Tautonia marina: one gene and its partner. The protein of the gene in region 1 interacts with the protein of each later gene in a pairwise test. Links are inferred from orthologs where the notes say so. Each region holds a gene or a part of one and is shown in the gene's direction. Other genes may lie near its edges. The genes, in order: nusG and rho.

Region 1 (10,182 bases):
ACGCTCCTTCTTGCCAGGCCATCGCCATCGCCGGCGACAGCCCGAAGGCCAGGGCCAGGCCCAGGATCCCAAACAGTTGTCCGGTTCGTCGGCCTCGCGCCGGCATGGTCGTCCTGCTCCTCATGTCCGCTCTCCTCCGGTCCGGGTCCGAGCCGGTTCCCGATCTGGCGACCCCCGACGATCCGGGATCGACGCAAAAGGCTGGATCAAGGCGGGCGATGAGCCAACGCCCCTCGCCATCCAATCCGCCTTTTCAATCCCCCGACGAACACCATCTTACCGACCAAGGGCCAGATTCGTGAAACACGCGTGCCAACCATTTATGATCAAAATTGAGCAGAGGCCATCTGCAGATCGGAAACCAATGGCGGATTCGACCGATCGGTCCCGACAAGGCTCCACCGCTCGGCCCCTTCATCAACGAACCTCCGGCAACCAGCGCAACGAGCCGATCATCCGTTGATCGCGTCGGCCGAATCGCTCGACCTGCGAGGCCCGAAGCGTGAAGATTGCCACGACCTGACGACCCTTTGAGTCGGACACCAGGTAATAATACCAGACGATCGGCTCCTCTCCCTGCCGACCGGCCAGCGCCAGCCGATAGCGAAACTCTCCTTCGGGAGCGGCCACGGCTCCCGCGTCGATCATCCGGTCGAACCGATCGCCGAGCGCCTTCTTCACGTCGTCCCGAAACCGCTCGGCCTTGGGTTGCGCTCCCGGCTCGACGGTCGGCCCGGCCACAAGATTCGCCTGCACGACCACCGTGCCCGCCTCGACCCGCCGCAAGACGACCTGCTGCTCGTCCTCCGAGAACACATGCCAGGCTCGGTCGTGCTGAAGCGTATAACGCCCATCGGGGGCCGAGTACGTGAGCAAAAGCCAGTCGTCGGGCAGCCGATCGGGGACCTTCGGCGCGGGGGTTTCGCTCGCCTCATCGGCCGCCTTGCTCCGCTCGATCCGAATCGTGCTGCGGAACTCCAGGCCCGCCTCGACCGGCCCCGGCTTGCGGCGTTCGTCCCGTTCGATCGTCACCAGGGCAATCCGACCGGCCCGGCGATCGAAGCGCAGCGAGCCGGTGATCGTCATCTCTCCCTCTCCTCCCAGGACTGCCCCGGCAATCGATCCGGCCAGATCGACCTCGGCCGACTCCTCATCCACCGATCGGAGCGTCGCCTCGACCGTGTTCGACGCCAGGGCATCGTAGCCACTGATCGACCGAGCGACCCCGTCGGGCACGGCCCAGCGAGCCCCGGGAGCCACCTCGGCCCCATCTTCGGGCAGCAGGGCGAGCACGTCGATCGGATCGGCCGGCATCTGCACCAGATCCAGCTCGGCCCGCGTCAACGGTCCCTGTGGACTGGCGACGACCACCCGGCCGTCCGGTTCGGTCGGTCGCTCGACGATCAACGAGGAAACCTCGGGCCGCAAAGTGATCGTTTGCGGTCGGATCGGCTCCGGCCCACCAATGGCCACGCTTGCCTGCTCGGCCTGCCGCCAAAGGCGCGTCGGCTGTCCCTCGGTATCGACCGCAAGCACCTGATCGACGGACTCGATCCGGGTCGAAACCGTCAGCTCGATCGGGGCAACGGGGGTGTCCTCGGTTGCCTCTCCGGGCAAGTAGCGTCCCTCAGCTTCCAGCGAGGCCCGCACGCGGAGCCGATCCCCCGGGTTCAGGCGCTCGACCAGCGCGACCGGCCCCGGCTGATCCTCGGCCGCCTGAACCGCAACGGGCCAGAACGTCACCAGCGCCAGAACGACCACCGAGATCCCACCGAGTCGGAGCCTGCTTCGCATCCCGATCACACTCCTCCCGCTTCCAAAGGTGCCGGTCGGGACTCGAAGCCCCCGCTCCAGAACCGATGGAGGGAATTCCGTCCCCCGAATACCCATCCCACCAGAAACTGTCCGAAAACGGTGCACCCGTCGCGCCGAAACTGATCGACGTTCCCTCCTGTCTTCGAATTTCGACCGTGCGACCGTCGTTTCCCGAAAATTTTCCGGATTTTTGCCGCAAACCCGCATGAGCCACGAATAGGTATGTGCCGGGCGCTTCTAGTCCTCGAAGCATGATGCGTCTGAGAAACGCGCGGCGGAAGATGTCAAATCGACATCCCCTTTGTGTCCTGCTGCTCCGCGAAGTTGCCCGCGCAGCACTCGACACGAGCAAAACCAACGACACAAACCCATGAAAAATCAGAACTTAAGCCATACACCCTCAACAACAACCGTTCCCTCTCCGCGAGGGGTACATCGTTTGCGGGGCGTTGGTTGTGGTGAATTCAGCCTTGACACGAAGGTTCTCGGGCGAACTTCGCTCCTCCCAACGCTCTCTTGAGAGAGACAGAACGTAGGGTTCTTTGGGAAGAATCCGAGTTGAAGGGCCGAACTCAATGACGGGTTTCGACGAAAAGATGAACAGACGGAACCTTCGTCACGGCCGAAAGCGTCCGAGCTATTACAGTCGTCTGCATCAAGGTGAGATCAGTCCTCAGCCGGGATCGCTTTTGAGCCCGGGAGCGAAGCAGGGATGAGCCAGTCCTATCGCCACCCAGCACTGCGACAGTTGATGGAACAGCAAACGCGCTCGGCCACCCGAGAGCGTCGGCTGGAACAACTGGACCGCGCCGAGCGACTTCTGGCCGAAATCGAAGGCGGCAAAGTCTATCCCTTCGAATTTCTCTGCTACCGAATCACCGGCTACCGGGCCGATTCTTCCTCGTTGCTGACGATCAGCGGTCGTGATGTCCGACATGATCTTCGGCTATACGTCGAAGACCTGTCGCGCACCGTCGGCCAGCCGGTCGACGAGGCCACTGAGCCGGTCTTGACGGTCGAAGACGTAAGCCGGCGCTATCAGGTTTCGACCCGGACCGTCAATCGCTGGCGACGCCAGGGTCTCGTGGCCCGGCACTTCCGGGTCGACGGTCGAATCAAAGTCGGTTTCCTGGAATCCAGCTTGGATCGATTCGTGTCGGAGCACCGCGAACAGGTCGATCGCGGGACTCGTTTTAGCCAGTTGTCCGACGCGGAGCGCGACGAGATCATTCGACGCGCCCGCCGCATGGCTGCGGTCCGGCAGGCCAGCCTTGCCGAGATCGCCCGGAGGATTGCCCGTAAGATGTCCCGCTCTCCTGAGACCATTCGCATGACGTTGAAGACCTACGATCGGGAGCATCCGGACCGAGCGATCTTCCCCGGCTCGACCGGCCCGCTCGATCCCGAAGCCCGGGCCCAGATCTACCGGAAGTTCCGCACCGGAACCTCCGTCGAGGTCCTGGCCAAGCAATACGGCCGGACCCGGTCGAGCATCTATCGGGTCCTCAACGAGCTGCGTGCCGAACGCCTGCTCGAAACGAAGCTCGAGTACATGCACAACGAGAGCTTCGACGACCCGAAGGCCGCCGCCGAGATCCTCGCCGAGATGCCCGTGCCGGCCGACGGCAAGGCCCCTCGCAAGGTCAAGGCCCCCAAGGGCTTGCCACCATACCTGGCCAGCCTCTACGAGGTTCCCTTGCTCTCTCGCGAACAGGAAGCCCACCTCTTCCGGAAGATGAACTTCCTGAAGTACAAGGCGTACCTGCGCCGCGAGAAGCTCGACCCGCACAAGGCCAAGACCGCCGAGCTTGACGAGATCGACCGCCTGCAAGACGAGGCCCTGGCCGTCAAGAACCAGATCATCCGGGCCAACCTCCGCCTGGTCGTCTCGATCGCCAAGCGGCACGTCGGCCCCAGCAACAACTTCTTCGAGCTAGTCTCCGACGGCAACATGTCCCTGATCCGCGCCGTCGAGAAGTTCGACTACGCCCGCGGCAACAAGTTCTCCACCTACGCGAGCTGGGCGATCATGAAGAACTTCGCCCGCACGATTCCCGAGGAGAACTACCGCCGCGACCGCTTCGTCACCGGCCACGAGGAGATGTTCGAATCGGCCGCCGACGGCCGGATCGACGAGCACGAGTATGAGGTCGCCCACCGCCGCAACGTCGAGGCCGTCCAGGGGATGCTCGGCCGCCTCGACGACCGCGAACGGCGGATCATGATCTCCCGCTACGGCCTCGACGGCTCCCGTGAGATGACCCTCGAACAGCTCGGCAAGGAGCTGGGGATCACCAAGGAGCGCGTCCGCCAGATCGAGTCGAGGGCCCAGGAAAAGCTCCGCCGGATCGCCGTCGAGGAGCGCATGGAACTGCCCATGTTCTGACCCATCCCCCTCGCGTCCAACTGGCCCCCTCCACCCGCCGGAAACGCTCGCTCGTTTCCGGCGGTGTTCGTTGGGGAAAGGTAGCCAGAAAAGCGACTCCGAAGACTCCGAACTCCCGGGTGAGGTCCCGTGTCTGACCCCTCACCCAGGCTCGACCGCAAAAGAACGTGCGGTCCCCTTGCCCCCCCCGGCTCGAGCGCGTTACCATGACGTTCATCGTGATTCCAAGGGCGTTTCGCCGCTCCGCCGAACGATTCCAACGATTTGACGGAGAAAACCGCTTGCAATCGACCTGAAGTCACGGTAAATTCTGACTTTTCCGCTGCCCGGAATTTCGCTGGCGTAGCTCAACTGGCAGAGCAACGGTCTTGTAAACCGTAGGTTGTGAGTTCGAGTCTCACCGCCAGCTCTGTCGGATCACGTCGCGGCGATTCGGTGACGGTTGAAACCCTGGAACACTCGCACCGTGTGCAGAGGGTGACAGGAAGACACGGGTGGTTACCCTAGCGGTCAAAGGGGCCAGACTGTAAATCTGGTGGCACAGCCTTCGCAGGTTCGAATCCTGCACCACCCACTCCGACGTTTGAGGCTCAATCAAGCCCGCCTGCGTGGCCAGAGTTTCAACCCTCGGACGAATTGCCGAACAGGATTGATCGAAGGAGGATTCGCCCCACCACCGCAGTTGCCTGCTCGATTCGATTTGCTGACGCTCCAGCGCCTCCTGGCACCAATGCGGGTGTAGCTCAATGGTAGAGCCCCTGCCTTCCAAGCAGGCGGTGTGGGTTCGATTCCCATCACCCGCTCTCCCAATTTGCCAGCCACCGCCAGAGCCTCAGCCCGAGTGGAATCAGCCCCCGAGACGCTGACCCACCCCTTCGAATCGACCATTGATTCTGCGAGAACGGTGGCGAAGACTTCCCCCTTGGTCCTTGACCCCGAACCACGATCGAACCGATCGAAGACGAGGTTTGCTCACGAGACACTCACTCCGAACGCCTTGACGCGAGAGGACTCCCGTCAAGACACCTTCTTGCTGCCGTGGCTCAGTCGGTAGAGCGCGTCCTTGGTAAGGACGAGGTCGTGGGTTCGAATCCCACCGGCAGCTTTCCCTGTACGAAGCGTGATGACCCGGATCGGTTCCCGTCCGTTTGGTCGGCGAATCGATCCTTTTAGGACCGCGCCGTCCGACGCCCGGCGGAACCCGACCCCGGTTCGGGACGCGGCCGACCACCGCCGGACCTCGCGGGGCGACGGGCTGATACCCCCCACCTCGCTTTCCAGAACCAGGAGACGACGGGAAGCACCGATGGCCAAGGAAACCTTTGTTCGCACGAAGCCGCACGTCAACGTCGGCACCATTGGGCACATTGACCACGGCAAGACCACGTTGACGGCCGCCCTCTTGGCTGTCCTCGGCGCCCGTGGTGGTGCGCAGTCTAAGTCCTATGCCGACATCGCCAAGGGTGGCACCGTCCGCGACGCCAGCAAGACGGTCACCATTGCCGTTTCTCACGTCGAGTACGAGAGCGAAACCCGGCACTACGCCCACATCGACTGCCCGGGCCACGCCGACTACATCAAGAACATGATCACCGGTGCCGCCCAGATGGACGGCGCGATTCTGGTGGTCTCCGCCGCCGACGGCCCGATGCCTCAGACCCGTGAGCACATCCTGCTCGCTCGTCAGGTCGGCGTGCCCGCTCTGGTCGTCTTCCTCAACAAGGTCGACCTGGTCGACGACGAGGAACTGCTGGAACTCGTCGAGTTCGAGCTGCGCGACCTTCTGACCCACTACAAGTTCCCCGGCGATGAGATCCCGATCATTCGCGGATCGGCCAAGCCGGCGTACGACAACCCGTCCGACGATACCGCCGCCAAGCCGATCCTCGAGCTGGTCGCGGCGATGGACAGCTACATCCCCGAGCCGGTTCGAGACGTCGACAAGCCGTTCCTGATGCCCGTCGAAGACGTCTTCTCCATCAAGGGACGTGGCACCGTCGGCACCGGCAAGATCGACCGCGGCATCGTCAAGGTCGGTGACAAGGTCCAGATCATTGGCTTCGGCGCCAACATGGACACGACCGTCACCGGCGTCGAGATGTTCCAGAAGACCCTCGACGAAGGCCGGGCCGGCGACAACGTCGGCTTGCTCGTGCGAGGCATCGAGAAGGAACAGCTCGAACGCGGCCAGGTCATCTGCAAGCCCGGCTCGATCACCCCGCACACGAAGTTCGAGGCTGAGGTCTACGTGCTCTCGAAGGACGAAGGTGGCCGTCACACCCCGTTCTTCAAGAACTACCGGCCGCAGTTCTACTTCCGGACCACCGACGTCACCGGCACCATCGTCAACCTGCTGTCCGAGGACGGCAGCGAGGCCGAAATGTGCATGCCGGGCGACAACATCAAGATGACCGTCGAGCTGATCGCACCGATCGCCATGGAGGAAAACCTCCGCTTCGCCATCCGCGAAGGTGGCAAGACCGTCGGTGCCGGTGTCGTCACCAAGATCATCGAGTGACGCCCTTCGAACGCAGAACCTTCGGGTTCCGCGATCCCTTGACGAACTCCATCATCCCGGCCGACGCCTCGCCCTTCCAGGCGATCCGCGTCGGCCGGGATGTCCGATGGATCAGGGACAGTGGGTTTGCCCCGCTGGACCAGGACCTCCCCGGGACGATCTGACCCCTCGCCCCGGCGTTTCGTACGAGCGTAGCTCAACTGGTAGAGCACCGGTCTCCAAAACCGGGGGTTGGGGGTTCGATTCCCTCCGCTCGTGCTTCGTATCGTTCTTTTCCTCCGGACAGGCCCGGACCTTCTCGGAGTCTCATCCGATGGGGTTCATGGGGCGAGTTGATGAGTCGGTGGCCGGATTGGGTCACAGGCCCGTCACCATGCCGGAGGAGAAGTACACCGTTGCGAACACCACAGAATCGGTCTGACTGCAGTCAATTCATGAGCGGCGTGATGGCGTCCTTGGGAGGGTCGGGCGAATGGGCAAGGTGAAGGATGATGCAACCGAGTCCCGCGCGTCGAAGCCCGCGGACAAGGCAGCCCGTCGCAGTGGCAAGAACCAGTTTGTCGCCACCCTGTTGAGTTCCGCGCTCTACAAGCCGATGCAGGGCTGGCATGCCCGGCTCTGGACCGGCATCGCCATGGCCGCCATCCTGCTCATTGGCGTCACGCGACTATTTGTGACCCTCGACGGCACCGAGATCTACGTTCAGTTCGGCATTTGTGGCGTCCTGGCCGCGGCGTTTGCCTGGCTGAGCTTCCGGTTGGTCCACTACCCGCCGTTCGCCGACTTCCTCATCGCCACCCAGGCGGAGATGAACAAGGTTTCCTGGATCAGCCGAAGCGATCTGAAGCGGGCCACCGGCGTCGTCCTGGTGACGGTGCTGGTCATCTCCTTCTACCTGTTCGCGATCGACAACGTCTGGATGATTTTGCTCAACCAGATCGGCGTGCTCGATGTCTCGGCCGGAACCGGCCAGGCGATCGGCTCGGCCGGTTGACGTTGTCCCCCGAGAGGCCGACGCGCCGCTCGACCTCTTGCCCTGATGGCTTGCTCCACTCGCTCCGAACCGAACTCCCACCCCCGACTGCCGGATGAGTACGACGCCCGACGAATACGACGAGCCGCCTCTCGAGCCCGAGTCAGGCCCGCCGTCGGAGCCGACCGATCCGGAGTCCGGGTCGGTCGTCGGCCCATCGAACCTCTTCGAAGTCGAGGAGTCCGCGCCCGACGGCGGCACCCCGACCGGTGAGACTCCCGAACCGTCCGACGCTTCCGAGGCCACCGACGAGGTCTTTCCTGAAGCCGAAGCGGACCAGCCCGACGAACAACCTGCCTCCGCTGTGGTTGAAAGCCATGCCGTGGAGGACGAGGCACCGTACGAGGGTGGTGACGACGATGACGAACCGCCTCCCGAACTGGTCTGGTACGTCCTGAAGGTTCAGAGCGGCCGCGAAGACACGATCCGTGATGCCCTCGAACGCCGGGTCAAGATTCAGGACCTCGGACACTACTTCGGTCAGATCGTCGTTCCGAAGGAAAAAGTCACCGAGATCCGCAACAACAAGAAACGCACCGTCGAGCGCAAGAGCTACCCGGGCTACATCATGGTCCACATGGAGCTCAACGAGAAAACCTGGTTCGTGGTCCGGGAGACTCCCGGCGTCGGCGACTTCGTCGGCGCCCACGGCACCCCGACGCCGATGAGCCAGACCGAGATCGACAAGATCCTCAAGCCCGAGGAACCCGGCGAAACCAAGGCCATTCCCAAGATCGACCTCGAACGCGGCGACCGCGTGAAGATCAAGGAGGGCCCCTTCGAAAACTTCGAGGGAACGGTCGAGGAGGTCATCGAGGCCCGCGGCCTGGTCAAGGTGATGCTCATCATCTTCAACCGGCCCACCCCCGTGGACCTGGAATACTGGCAAGTCGAACGAGTCTGAGTGTTTGGGAGTAGGCAGCCGGCAGTAGGCAGTAGGCAGTGAAGACTTATGCCGCCGATCTGGGATCCCCCGTCCCTTTTCTTCCCTGCCTACCGCCTACCGTCTACTGCCTACTGCCCCGGAGAGAGCGATGGCGAAGACAGTCACAGCGAAAATCAAGCTCCAATGCCCCGGTGGGCAGGCCACCCCGGCCCCCCCAGTCGGCCCGGCCCTCGGTCAGCACGGCGTGAACATCGGGCAATTCGTCACCCAGTTCAACGACCGCACCAAGGAGATGAAGGGGACCACCATCCCCGTCGAGATCACCGTTTACAACGACCGATCCTTCGACTTCATCACCAAGAGTCCACCCGCCGCCGTCCTGCTCAAGCAGGCTGCCGGCATCGCCTCCGGCTCGGCCGAGCCCCACAAGACCAAGGTCGGCAGCGTCTCTGCCGATCAGGTCCGGAAGATCGCCGAGACGAAGTTCCAAGACATGAACGCCCGAGACATCGACCATGCCATGCGGCTCATTGCCGGCACGGCCCGCAGCATGGGGGTCGAGGTCAAGGACTGATCGATCCTCCTCCCTCGAACACGGAACCTCCCGCCGCCGAGTCCCGCAACCCGTGGCATCGGCCCTCAAGGCAAACGGCCCCCAGGCCGGCCTGATCGTGCGAAGGAACCACCGGCCGACCACTTGCCCGATGGAGTGCTCGGCCCACCCGCTTCCGGCGCGACCGCCCGCCGGAGACGGCCCTCGGAGGGCCACGGGTGTCCCGGCGTCGTCCGTCCACCGGACCGATGACGACCGTGGGGCGGCAGCTTTTCCGAACCTTACGGAGAGCGACAGTGCCCAAGCATTCGAAGCGCTTCCGCGCCCTCTTGCAGCAAACCCCCTCGGGGCCGATCTCGCTGGAAGAGGCCGTCCAGGCGCTGAAGACGTTCGGCACCACGAAGTTCGACCAGTCGGTCGAGGTCTCGACCAACCTGGGGATCGACCCCCGCCAAAGCGACCAGAACGTCCGCGGCTCGGTCGCCTTGCCTCACGGCATTGGCAAGAGCGTGCGGGTGGCCGTTTTCGCCCAGGGTGACAACGCCGAGAAAGCCCGGGAAGCCGGCGCCGACATCGTCGGAGCCGACGACCTGGCCCAGCAGATCAAGAACGGGGTCATGGACTTCGACGTGGCTCTGGCCACGCCCGACGTCATGGGAATCGTCGGCCCGCTGGGCCGCGTGCTCGGCCCCCGGGGCATGATGCCCTCGCCCCGCTCCGGCACCGTGACGACCGACATTGCCTCGGCCGTCCGCGAGTTCAAGGCCGGGAAGATCGAGTTTCGCAACGACAAGGGCGGTAACGTGGCCGCTCCGGTCGGCAAGCTGAGCTTCGACGATCAGCGGCTGATCGAAAACATCCAGGCGTTCCTGACCCACCTGAAGACTCTCAAACCGGCCGCCGCCAAGGGCCAGTACATCCGGTCGGTCACCATCTCGGCCACGATGAGCCCGGGTATCCGGGTCGTCGCATAACCCGAGCCGGCACCCAC
Region 2 (10,384 bases), on another replicon or contig:
CTGCGACGGATCGGGCCGAGCCGATCGTCGATCCCGAACGCCCGGCGGCTCGGCCCCGACGGTTCACTCCGGGCCAGGGCCGGCCCGGCGGTCCTCGAAGCCGCAGCCGTCGGAAACGATGAATCTCGACCGTTGACCCGCCGAACCCTGACGACCACCAATCTCTTCGTATCCCCTAACCTAACCAATCGTTTTCCATCACTCGACCGACGTCGCTCGCACCTGTCACCAGGACGAATCATGTTCTCAAGGTTCGACGACGCGACCCGCCACTCGATCACGCCACCTTGTCGCGGCCGACGGCTCTCGCCGCCCGGCCGAGTAGTTCAGGAGATCGTCCTCAAATGGCCAACGACACCCGTCGCCGGGAGCCCAATCCCTCCCCGTCTCGCTCCCGCAAGTCGTCTCAGACCGACCAGGCCAACCTTTCGACGACTGGAGACACCGTGATTCCTGCCGACTCAACCGCAGGCGAAGGGCCGCCGAGTTCCTCGCGCCGCGAGGGGACTCGGGAACCGGTTCGCTACCGAGAAACCGCTCGCGATCGAGACGGCGCCGCCGCCCCGACCCTCCGCGACCGCTTGCAGCGTGATCGCGCGGCTCGGGCCGAACGCCAACGAGCCGAGGCCGACACCGACGATTCCCGGGGCCACGGCTCGGGCCGATCCTTCGGCGAGGGGCTCGATGTCGATGAGGCTCCCGAGCAGCTGAACCGTTCCACCACGTCGATGGTCGAGGACGATCTCGACCCCGACCTGGACGAGTTCGTCAAGGCCGAGGCCGCCGAGGCCGACCTCGAAGGCAACCTCGCCGAGTTTGCCGACGACGAGTCCCTGTTCGGCGATTCGGAGATTCACGACCGCTACGAGGTCATCAAGCGCGGCGAGATTCATCTGACCGAACTGCAACGGATGACCATGCCGCAGCTCATCGCCGCCGCCAAGCGCGAGGGGGTGACCGAGTACACCGGCCTGAAGAAGCAGGACCTGATCTTCAAGATCCTCAAGGAACGGGTCAAGCAAAACGGCCTGATGTACGGCGAGGGGACCCTGGAGGTCCTGCCCGATGGCTTCGGATTCCTCCGGAGCCCCGACTACAACTACCTCCCTTGCCCCGACGACATCTACGTCTCGCCGAGCCAGATTCGCCGCTTCGGCCTGAAGACCGGGGCGATCGTGGCCGGTCAAATTCGCCCTCCGAAGGAAAACGAGCGCTATTTCGCCCTGCTCCGGGTCGAGGCAATCAACTACGAAGATCCCGACAAGCTCTCCGAGAAGGTTAGCTTCGACGATCTGACCCCTCTGCACCCGCTGAAGAAGATCGCCCTGGAGACGACGGCCGATGAGACGACCATGCGGGTCGTCGACCTCATGACGCCGATCGGCTTCGGCCAGCGTGCCTTGATCGTCGCCCCTCCTCGCACGGGCAAGACGATCCTCCTGCAGAAGATCGCCAACAGCGTCTTGAAAAACCACCCCGAGGCCTACCTCATGGTCCTGCTCATCGACGAGCGGCCCGAGGAAGTGACCGACATGGAACGGGCCGTCAACAGCCCGACGGCCGAGGTCATCAGCTCGACCTTCGATGAACCAAGCTCGCGGCACATCCAGGTGGCCGAGATGGTCATCGAGAAGGCCAAGCGCATGGTCGAGTACGGCAGGGACGTCGTGATCCTGCTCGACTCGATCACCCGGCTCGCTCGCGCCTACAATACCGAGGCCCCTCACTCAGGCAAGGTCCTGACCGGAGGGATCGACGCCTCGGCCCTCCAGAAGCCGAAGCGATTCTTCGGCGCGGCCCGGAAGGTTGAGGAAGGGGGCAGCCTGACGATTCTGGCCACCGCCCTGATCGAGACCGGCAGCCGAATGGACGAGGTGATTTTCGAGGAGTTCAAAGGCACGGGCAACATGGAGCTGTACCTCGATCGTCAGCTCGTCGATCGACGCATCTGGCCCGCGATCGACCTGAACCGTTCCGGAACCCGTCGCGAGGAAAATCTCGTCCCCGACGACGAATTGCAGCGGATTTACGCACTCCGCCGCGAGCTGAACGATCTGGGACCGGTCGAGGCCATGGATCAACTGGTCGCTCGGATCAAAACGTCGAAGTCCAACGACGACTTCCTGGCGACGGTGGATCACGCCTGATGTGACGCCCCTTGGTGATCGGGACACGGAGGGGGGACTCGACCGGGATGATCGGTCGGCTCCCCTCCTTTTCATCCTTCCTGACCTGTTTGACACACCGATGCCCACCTTCGAAGGCGATTTTTCCCCCCCCGCCGGCCGCTTTGCCGTGGTCGCCGCGCGGTTCAACGCGATGGTGACCGAGGCCCTACTGGCTGGGTGCCGCGATGCGTTCATCCGGCACGGCGTGGCCGACGATCGGATTGACGTCGCCTGGGTGCCCGGCTCGTTTGAGCTGCCAATCGTGGCCAAGGCGATGGCCGAGTCGGGCAACTATGCGGCGGTGATCTGCCTCGGCTGCGTCATCCGAGGGGAGACGGGACACTACGACCACGTCGCCGGTCAGGCCGCCGGCGGCCTGATGTCGGCGAGCCTGGCGACCGGCGTGCCGGTGATCTTCGGCGTTTTGACCACCGAAACGGTCGAGCAGGCGCTCAACCGATCGGGCCTGAAAGCCGGAAATAAAGGGGGCGAAGCGGCATTGGCGGCCATCGAGATGGTCAATCTGCTCGCTCAAATCCGAGCCGAGCCGGTTGCCGACTCGAAGGCGGGCGGCTAACCTCGCGATCGTTGAGGAGTTCGCGTCTTGATCCGGCAACGCCACGCAACGGGGTCGAGGAGGGCGACAGAGGAGGTCGAGCCACGATGTCCACACCATCCGCAGCGCCGCTCATTCCGCAAGGGTTCTACTTCCGGATCGCCCTCCCTTGCCCGAAGGTCGAGGGAATTCCCCGATCGGGCAAGGCTCGGCTGCTCGACCTGGCCCCTTCGTGCACGCTGCCGGACCTGGGGGCGCTCGATGGACGGTCCCGCTGGGCCGAAGTCCGGATCGCCTGGAACAGCGAAGGGCTGGGCGTTGCGGTCGAGGTGACCGGCAAGGTCGGCTCCATCACCCACGTGCCCGCCCACCCCGAGGATTCCGACGGCGCGCAGCTCTGGATCGACACGAGAGACACGCGAGACATCCACCGGGCCAGCCGCCACTGCCATCGGTTCCACCTCGGTGTCGTGCCGGGCAAGGGAAAAACGCTCGATGCGGAAGTCCGCCAACTGAAGATTCCCAGGGCGACCGTCGATGCTCCTCTGGCCGACCTGAAGCCGGTGCAATCGGCGGCCCAGCGCACCCGATCGGGCTACCGGCTGGAGGTCTTCCTGCCCGGGTCGGTCCTGAACGGATTTGACCCGGACACGAACCGGCGCCTTGGGTTCTCGTATCGCGTCACCGACCCGGACCGAGGGGACCAGTTCTTGACCGTCGGGAGAGAATTCCCGGTCGGCGAGGACCCGAGCCTCTGGGCTACCCTGGAGCTGATCGAGTAATCCGAGGCTTCCGCGCAGGTGTGGTCCACAATCCGCACACCGATTTGCATTCCGACGTGATTTGATTTGATCCGACCCGATCCAACCGATCCGAGGACCCTCCCGAACGGGGTCAGGCCATGTCCGACGAACCGATCCGCAATCTGAACGAACCTCCCGCCGGCACTCCGCCGAGGCCCCGCCCCGGGCAGAGCCTCAAGCCCGAGCCGGATCCGTACCATCATCCGCTCGATGACGAGATCGATCGCGCCCTCGACGCCGCAACCGGCCAGGACGTGCAGCCGGAAGTGAACCTGAAACGCCACTGGGACGACGAGCTGGAAGCCGAGCTGGAGAAGGCCCTTGAAGGGTTTGATCCGGATTCGGTTCCCGGTTCGGTCAACCGCCGGGCTCGGTCGGAAGCCGCCCCGCCGGCTTCGGCCCCTTCGGGCGGCCGTCGAGGCACGGAACCGGCCAAGGCGCCGAAGGTCGGCCGGGTGGTCCGGGTCCGCGAAAACGAGATCATCGTGGACCTCGGCACCAAGAGCGAGGGCTTCATTCCCGTCTCGCAGTTCGGCGCCAAGAAACCGCTGCCGAATGTGGGCGATTCCATCGAGGTGATGGTCGATCGCTACGACCCCGCCGCCGGCCTGACCCGCCTGAACCTGAAGGGGGCCGCCGTTGACGCCGACTGGGAAAGCGTTCAGCGCGGCATGGTCGTCGAGGCCCGCGTGACCAAGGCGATCAAAGGGGGCCTGGAAGTCGATGTCGATGGCATGCGGGGCTTTCTGCCAGTCAGCCAGATCGAGCTGGGCTTCGTGGCCGATCCCGAAGCGTACCTCAATCAGCGCTTCCAGGTGGTCGTGACCGAGGCGAACCCGAGGGAGAAGAACCTCGTCGTCTCGCGTCGGGAACTGCTGGAACAGCAACGCGCCGAGATGCGAGAAAAGACCTGGGCCGAGCTGCAAGAAGGCCAGATCCGCAAGGGCGTGGTCCGCTCGATCAAGGACTTCGGCGCGTTCGTCGATCTTGGCGGCGTCGATGGCCTGATTCATGTCTCCGATCTGTCCTGGTCGCGTGGGACGAAGGTCGAGGAGGTGGTCAAGATCGGCGACGAGGTCGAGGTCAAGGTCCTCAAGATCGAGAAGGAGAAGGACCGGGTTGGCCTCGGCCTGAAGCAACTGGCACCGAGTCCCTGGGACACCGTCGAACACCGCTTCGGCCGGGGCCAGATGATCCAGGGGAAGGTCGTCAAGCTGATGGAGTTCGGCGCGTTCGTCGAGATCGAGCCGGGGGTTGAAGGGCTCATTCATATCTCTGAGCTTGCCCCCGGACGGGTCCGGCGCGTGAAGGACATCGTCCAGGAAGGCCAGGAGGTCGAGGCCCGGATTCTCGACATCGACGCTGAGGCGAAGCGCATGAGCCTCTCGCTCAAGCCGACCGCCAAGGATGAGCCCGCCGTCGTCGAGGAGGACGACGAGGGGGAAGACGAAACTCCTCGCCCCAAGAAGGAGCGGAAGATTCCCTTGAAGGGTGGGCTCGGCGATCGGGATACCCCCCTGTTCGGCGGTTGAACGTTTCGTCGTGGATCAGAAGACGCTTCTAAGGAACTGGCCGGCACCACGGGGGAACCGTTGATGGAACCCGTGGTGACGGCCTTGTTCATTGCGATCGTGGCGACGCTGTATGCCAGTGTCGGGCTTGCCGGGGCATCGGGCTACCTTGCGGTGCTGGCGATCGTTGGGGTCGATCCGCTGGCCATGAAGGGGGCGTCGTTGCTGCTCAACGGCCTCGTCGCCCTGATCGGATCCTGGGTCTTTCTGCAAGGGTGCTGGGAACGACTCCAGACCGTTGCGGCGATTGCCGTTCCCGCGGTTCCGATGGCGTTTCTCGGAGGCCTGATCCGAGTCCCGGAAGAAATCTATCTGCCGGTCGTCGGCAGCCTCTTGATCCTGTCGGCGGCGCGGCTGCTCTGGCCGACGCGCGAGGATGCCGAGAATCGCGGGGCGAGGCGAATTCCCCTCGCCGCGGGAATTGCGCTGGGAGGCACCATCGGCTTTGCCTCGGGAATCACCGGGACGGGCGGAGGCATCTTTCTCCTTCCCGCCCTTCAGTTGCTCGGCTGGGCAGACCCGAAAGACGCCTCTCGGCTGGTCGCGCCGTTCGTGCTGGTCAGTTCGGTTGCGGGGCTGACCGGCTACCTTTGCTCGACCCCGCACTTGCCGATCGGGCTGGTACTCTGGGCACCGGCGGCGATGCTCGGAGGGTTGATCGGCGCGCGGTTGGGACGCGATCGCCTGAACCCGACGACCCTGCGTCGGGTGCTGGCGGTCTTGCTGATCGCCGCCGGATTCCGATTGTTCCTGACCTAGCAGCGGCGATCAGCTCGGGCGATCGGAGCCGATCAGCGGCGGAGCGTCTCGGGATCGAGGACCGTCACGCGCTGATCTCGGACGAACTTGTGACAGTTGACACAATTGATCGTCAGATTCACATAATTCAGCGTGGCACCGTCGATATTCTTCTCGCGGCCCTGCTGTTCGAGGGCTTCGGTGAGTCGAATGAATTCTTCGGTGTAGCGCACGTACGTCATGTTTGGGCTGACGCGCCAGAGTTCATTCTCGGCCAGTTGCCGAAGGGCCTGAGCCCCCTGCACGATCTGATCAAAGTCGGCCACGGTCAAGCCTTCGAGTACATCCTTGGAATGGTCGAGCTTGGCCTGCATGAACATCGAGAGGGTGCGGTCCTGGGGTTGTTCCTCTTGAGCACGAGCCCCGACACGACTGCCGACAATTCCCAGAGCACTCAGGCAGGTCAGGGCGAGCAAGGTCGTCCGGATCGACGGGTTCATCGTCGCGTCTCCCCAACTGTAGACCTGGCCCCCGCACTTCGGGAGACGACCCGAAGCGGGTGGCCGAACCTCATCTTTGATCGTATCGAATCGGTCGCCGGGCCGTCGACCGGGCAGCGATCCGCCGATGGATTTGGCGGCTCAAAGCAAGGCGGTTGTCTCCGGATGGCCGGTCAGGAGGTTGAAGTTCTGCACGGCCACTCCTGAGGCCCCCTTGATGAGATTGTCGAGACAGGCGATCACCAACACCTTGCCTCGAACGACCCGAACCGTCAGATCGCAGAAGTTTGTGAAGGCCGAGTCCTTGGTCGCGGGCAGGCGATTGACCACCCGGACAAAGGGAGACGACTGATAAAACGCTCGGTACAGGTCGAGCAGATCATGCTCCGTCACCGCCCCCCTCGGCTGCGCGTAGATCGTGGCCAGGATGCCGCGATCCATCGGCACAAGGTGAGGGGTGAAAATGACCTCGACGGCCTCGCCGGCCGAGGATTGGCCGACATCCGTCAAAACCTGCTCAATCTCCGGTGTGTGCCGATGCCGACCGACTCCGTAGGCCGACAGACTCTCGTTGCATTCCGGGTAGTGCGTGGTCAGCTTCGGCGATCGACCCGCACCCGAGACGCCGCTTTTGGCGTCGATGATAATGCCCGACCGCTCGATCAGGTTCTGGGCAATCAGAGGTGCCAGCGCGAGGATCGCCGTCGAGGTGTAGCACCCCGGATTGGCGATCAGAGGGGCCGAGGGAATCGCCTCGCGGTACAGTTCGGGCAGCCCGTAAATCGCCTCACGAAGCCCGGACGGGTCGGTGTGGGGATGATCATACCAGTCTTCGTAAACCGTTTCGTCGTTCAGGCGGTAATCGGCGCTGAGGTCGATGATGCGAACCCCTCGGCGTCGAAGTTCGGGAACCGCCGCCATGCTCGCCCCGTGCGGCAAGGCAAGGAAGGCGACCTGAGCAACCTCGGCCACCCGGTCGGGATCGAACGGTTCGCAGGCGAGGTCGATCCGACCGGCAAGTGACGGATGCAGCGCATCGAGCTTCGGCGCTTCATCCTTCCGCGAGGTTGCCAGGCGAATCCGGGCACCAGGGTGCCGGAGGAGCAGTTGAATCAGTTCTCGGGCGGTATATCCGGAGGCGCCCACAATCGCCACGTCGGTCATCGGTCGGTCCTTGAGCGGAAGGCGAGAAGGAGGAGGATCAGAGGCGGGTTCGATCAGTCATTCCCCAGTTGAGATTCCGTGCCGTGGTCGAGCCCGACGCAGAGTGATGAGCAGCCCCGTACACCAGATGGTCCACGCCACCGCGGAGACGGCGAGGCCCAATCGCTCGGCCCGTCCCTCGTAGAAGAGTTGAATCGTCCACGAGCCGGGACCGGACAAACCGACGCCCTGCCATCCCCCCAGGACGCCGAGGATCGGCACGGGGTTCGCCATTCCCTCGGCATCAATCAGCGAGGCGGTCCACTCGGGATAATCGAGCTGCGTCACCAGCACAAGGCCGGGGCCGTCGGTCGAGACAGTCAGTGAGAGTTGCTCGGGCGTCATCGTTTGAAGATCGAGCGGCCGGGCATCGCCAAGCAGGGAAACGATCGCGGCGGGGTTGGCCGTCAGACCGCGGAATTGCTCGATTGGATCAGGGTCATTGGTTGGCAGGAACCAGGCCCGAGGAGCCGAACCGGCATCGAGGACCAGGTAGCGCCCGGCTCGGCCCTCGTCGGTTTCGGCGAATCCGGCTCCGAGCAGCCAGGACGTCAACGAGGGATCTTCCAGGATCTCGGCCGACTCGATCCGCCCGGTTTCGGCGAAGCGGTCACGGAGCAGCTCGATGCCGGGGCCGATCGGCCCGATCACCCGGACCCGAGCGCCAAGGCTGCGCTGGGCGTCGAGAATCGTCTCGGCCTCGCCGGTCGCTCGGGGGATAGCGTCGGCCAGGCCGCGCAGCTCGGGTTGAATCGGCAGGTCGAGCGTCCGGTAGCTTTGGATCGGAGCCGCGCCCGAGACCATCGTCAGGTTGCGCATCGGGTCGATCGACCGGGTTCCTTCGGGAAGCTCGGCGAGGCGGCCCAGCACGCGACTTTGTTCCGTCAGCGGGCGAATCGGTGCCGAGTCCACCGGACGACGGCGAGCCATCAGGCCGAGGTCCACGATCGTCACCACCAGCAGCCCCAACACCAGCGCTTGTCGTCGCCTGGCCAGGAGAGCGAGCAGCACGACGCCAACCAGGAGGGCGGCGGTGGTTCCCAGTTCGGCCCGAGCGATCCGCCATCGTTCCCGATCGAGCCGAAGGCCCCCCGTCGGCACGGAACCGAGCCCCTCTCTCATCTGGGCGGCGACCACGCGGACATCGCCCTGCGGGCGTCGGGCTCGGGCGAAGACCTCGGTGACGGGAGGATCGTTCGTCCAGGGCAACTGGGCGAAGACCCGGTCGTAGACCGCGACCACTCCCGAAGGGCCGGGGCGTTCGGTGGCGTTCAGCCCCAGCTCAAACAGGCCGATCACGGCCACGATCCAGAGGACGGCTCCCAGCACACACCCGACCAGCCATCGACCGGGCCGGAGCAGGCGGCCGTCTCGGATCGCATCGAGGCCGAAGCCTGCGAGCAAGGCCAGGGCAAGCGAGACAATCATTCCCCAGCGCGCCGGTGCCCGGAAAAACGAGAAGCCCGGCCACTGACTGAACACCCGAAAGCCCGGCACATACGGGCCGAGGCTCAGGAACAGCCCCACCACCCCCACGAGGAACAGCACTCGAATGACCCCAGCGTGCGGTCCTGGTCGGATGATCGCCAACAGGGCAAGAAACACGGGGATCAGGCCGACGTAGAGCCGAAGCTCCTCGGGAGACGTGTGGAACGGATCCCAGACCACCGGCCGCCAGAGCGGGGAGCGGTGAAAGAGATCGGGAGCCACGAGGTTGACCAGATGGAGCGGCGTGGCGGCAAACCCGGAGAGGTACTCGAAGTCACGCTGCGTTTCCGCCAGACGGGCGAGTTGGGCCGTCGGCATGAGTTGAGCGGCCGCCATCGGCAGGATTGCGATCAAGGCGAACAGCACCAGGACCGATCGCCGGGCCATCTCCCGACGCGCTCCCTTGCCCATCAGCAGCCCCCCGAGGGCCATCACCCCCAGGCTCACCTGCGTGCAAAAGGCGAGCTGAAAATGCCCAGGCAGAACCTGTACCGTCAACGCCGCCGCCAGCAGCCAGGAGGCACCGCGACCACCTCGGCCTGAGACAATCGACCAGCCCAACCCCCAGATCCACGGGGTCCAGCTTCCGACACTCAGGGCCCAGAGGTGCGGCAGATGGATGAGGAAGAAGCCGGAGGCCCCCCAGGCGCCTCCCGCCAGCGTCGCCCCCCAGGACGACACCCCGAAGCGCCGGGCCGCCCAGTACGCACCGAGGGCTCCCCAGAGCAGGTGCACGACCATGCTTGCCGTGTAACCGGCCTCGACCGGCAGGAGGCCGAAGCAGACCCAGTGCGGCGGGTAATAAACCCCCATCTGGCTTTCGGCCAGGCCCGGAAATCCGAAGCCCCAGCGATCGTTCCAGAGCGGCAAGCGACCGGCGCGGATTGCCTCGCCGAGCACGCTCATCAGGCCCATCTGAAACTGGGTCACGTCGCCGCCGACCGGCATCGCCCCGCCGAGTCCGATCGGCCAGAGCCACGCCAGCATCAAGGCGCAGAGCAACACCGGGCCCAGGCCCCTGGCAATCCCTGATCCGACCATCCCCTTGCCCACAACGCCGCTCCTCAACCCGTTCTCGGATGATCGGTAAACTTTACAGGATCGACGCACTGACCTGCACGGCTTGATTGTAAGTCGTGATTCAAGTTCCTTGATCCGAGGGCTGAATCCCTCGACACGCGAAACAAGCCAACTACGAAACCCTTTGCGATCCAGGGACTTCGAACCACAAACAGGTCAACGTTCGGGAATTGCTCGAATTCGGCACGAGGGCTGCAATTGCCCTGGAGCAAGGGCAGGATGCCCGTTCCAACCCAGATCATCCCTCTCTTGCGAACCTTACCGAAACGAGGGAAAG

What was found.
Region 2: the proteins of nusG (region 1) and rho interact in binary tests that used the Escherichia coli proteins (3 or more experiments, as listed by UniProt). The link is inferred for Tautonia marina from one-to-one orthologs.

Annotation. Positions count from the first base shown.
Region 1 is NZ_WEZF01000015.1:103,221-113,402, reverse strand. What follows is about bases 6,997-9,731. They hold nusG (transcription termination/antitermination protein NusG), read left to right. Parts: upstream 6,997-7,807; coding sequence 7,808-8,656; downstream 8,657-9,731. Other genes in these bases: rplA (50S ribosomal protein L1), read left to right, coding at 9,488-9,731; rplK (50S ribosomal protein L11), read left to right, coding at 8,787-9,212; secE (preprotein translocase subunit SecE), read left to right, coding at 7,192-7,713. In the rest of the region: GA615_RS18225 (hypothetical protein), read right to left, coding at 1-124; GA615_RS18220 (hypothetical protein), read right to left, coding at 418-1,794; GA615_RS18215 (sigma-70 family RNA polymerase sigma factor), read left to right, coding at 2,528-4,201; tuf (elongation factor Tu), read left to right, coding at 5,508-6,719; GA615_RS27570 (hypothetical protein), read left to right, coding at 6,716-6,883; more of rplA, read left to right, coding at 9,732-10,165. UniProt on the Escherichia coli protein: Part of the processive rRNA transcription and antitermination complex (rrnTAC). The complex forms an RNA-chaperone ring around the RNA exit tunnel of RNA polymerase (RNAP).
Region 2 is NZ_WEZF01000026.1:76,632-87,015, reverse strand. The notes cover bases 1-2,937. They hold rho (transcription termination factor Rho), read left to right. Parts: upstream 1-728; coding sequence 729-2,147; downstream 2,148-2,937. Other genes in these bases: GA615_RS24095 (hypothetical protein), read left to right, coding at 2,832-2,937; ribH (6,7-dimethyl-8-ribityllumazine synthase), read left to right, coding at 2,248-2,745; coaE (dephospho-CoA kinase), read left to right, coding at 1-122. In the rest of the region: more of GA615_RS24095, read left to right, coding at 2,938-3,506; GA615_RS24090 (30S ribosomal protein S1), read left to right, coding at 3,626-5,059; GA615_RS24085 (sulfite exporter TauE/SafE family protein), read left to right, coding at 5,123-5,857; GA615_RS24080 (hypothetical protein), read right to left, coding at 5,890-6,336; argC (N-acetyl-gamma-glutamyl-phosphate reductase), read right to left, coding at 6,478-7,500; GA615_RS24070 (YfhO family protein), read right to left, coding at 7,558-10,095. UniProt on the Escherichia coli protein: Facilitates transcription termination by a mechanism that involves Rho binding to the nascent RNA, activation of Rho's RNA-dependent ATPase activity, and release of the mRNA from the DNA template.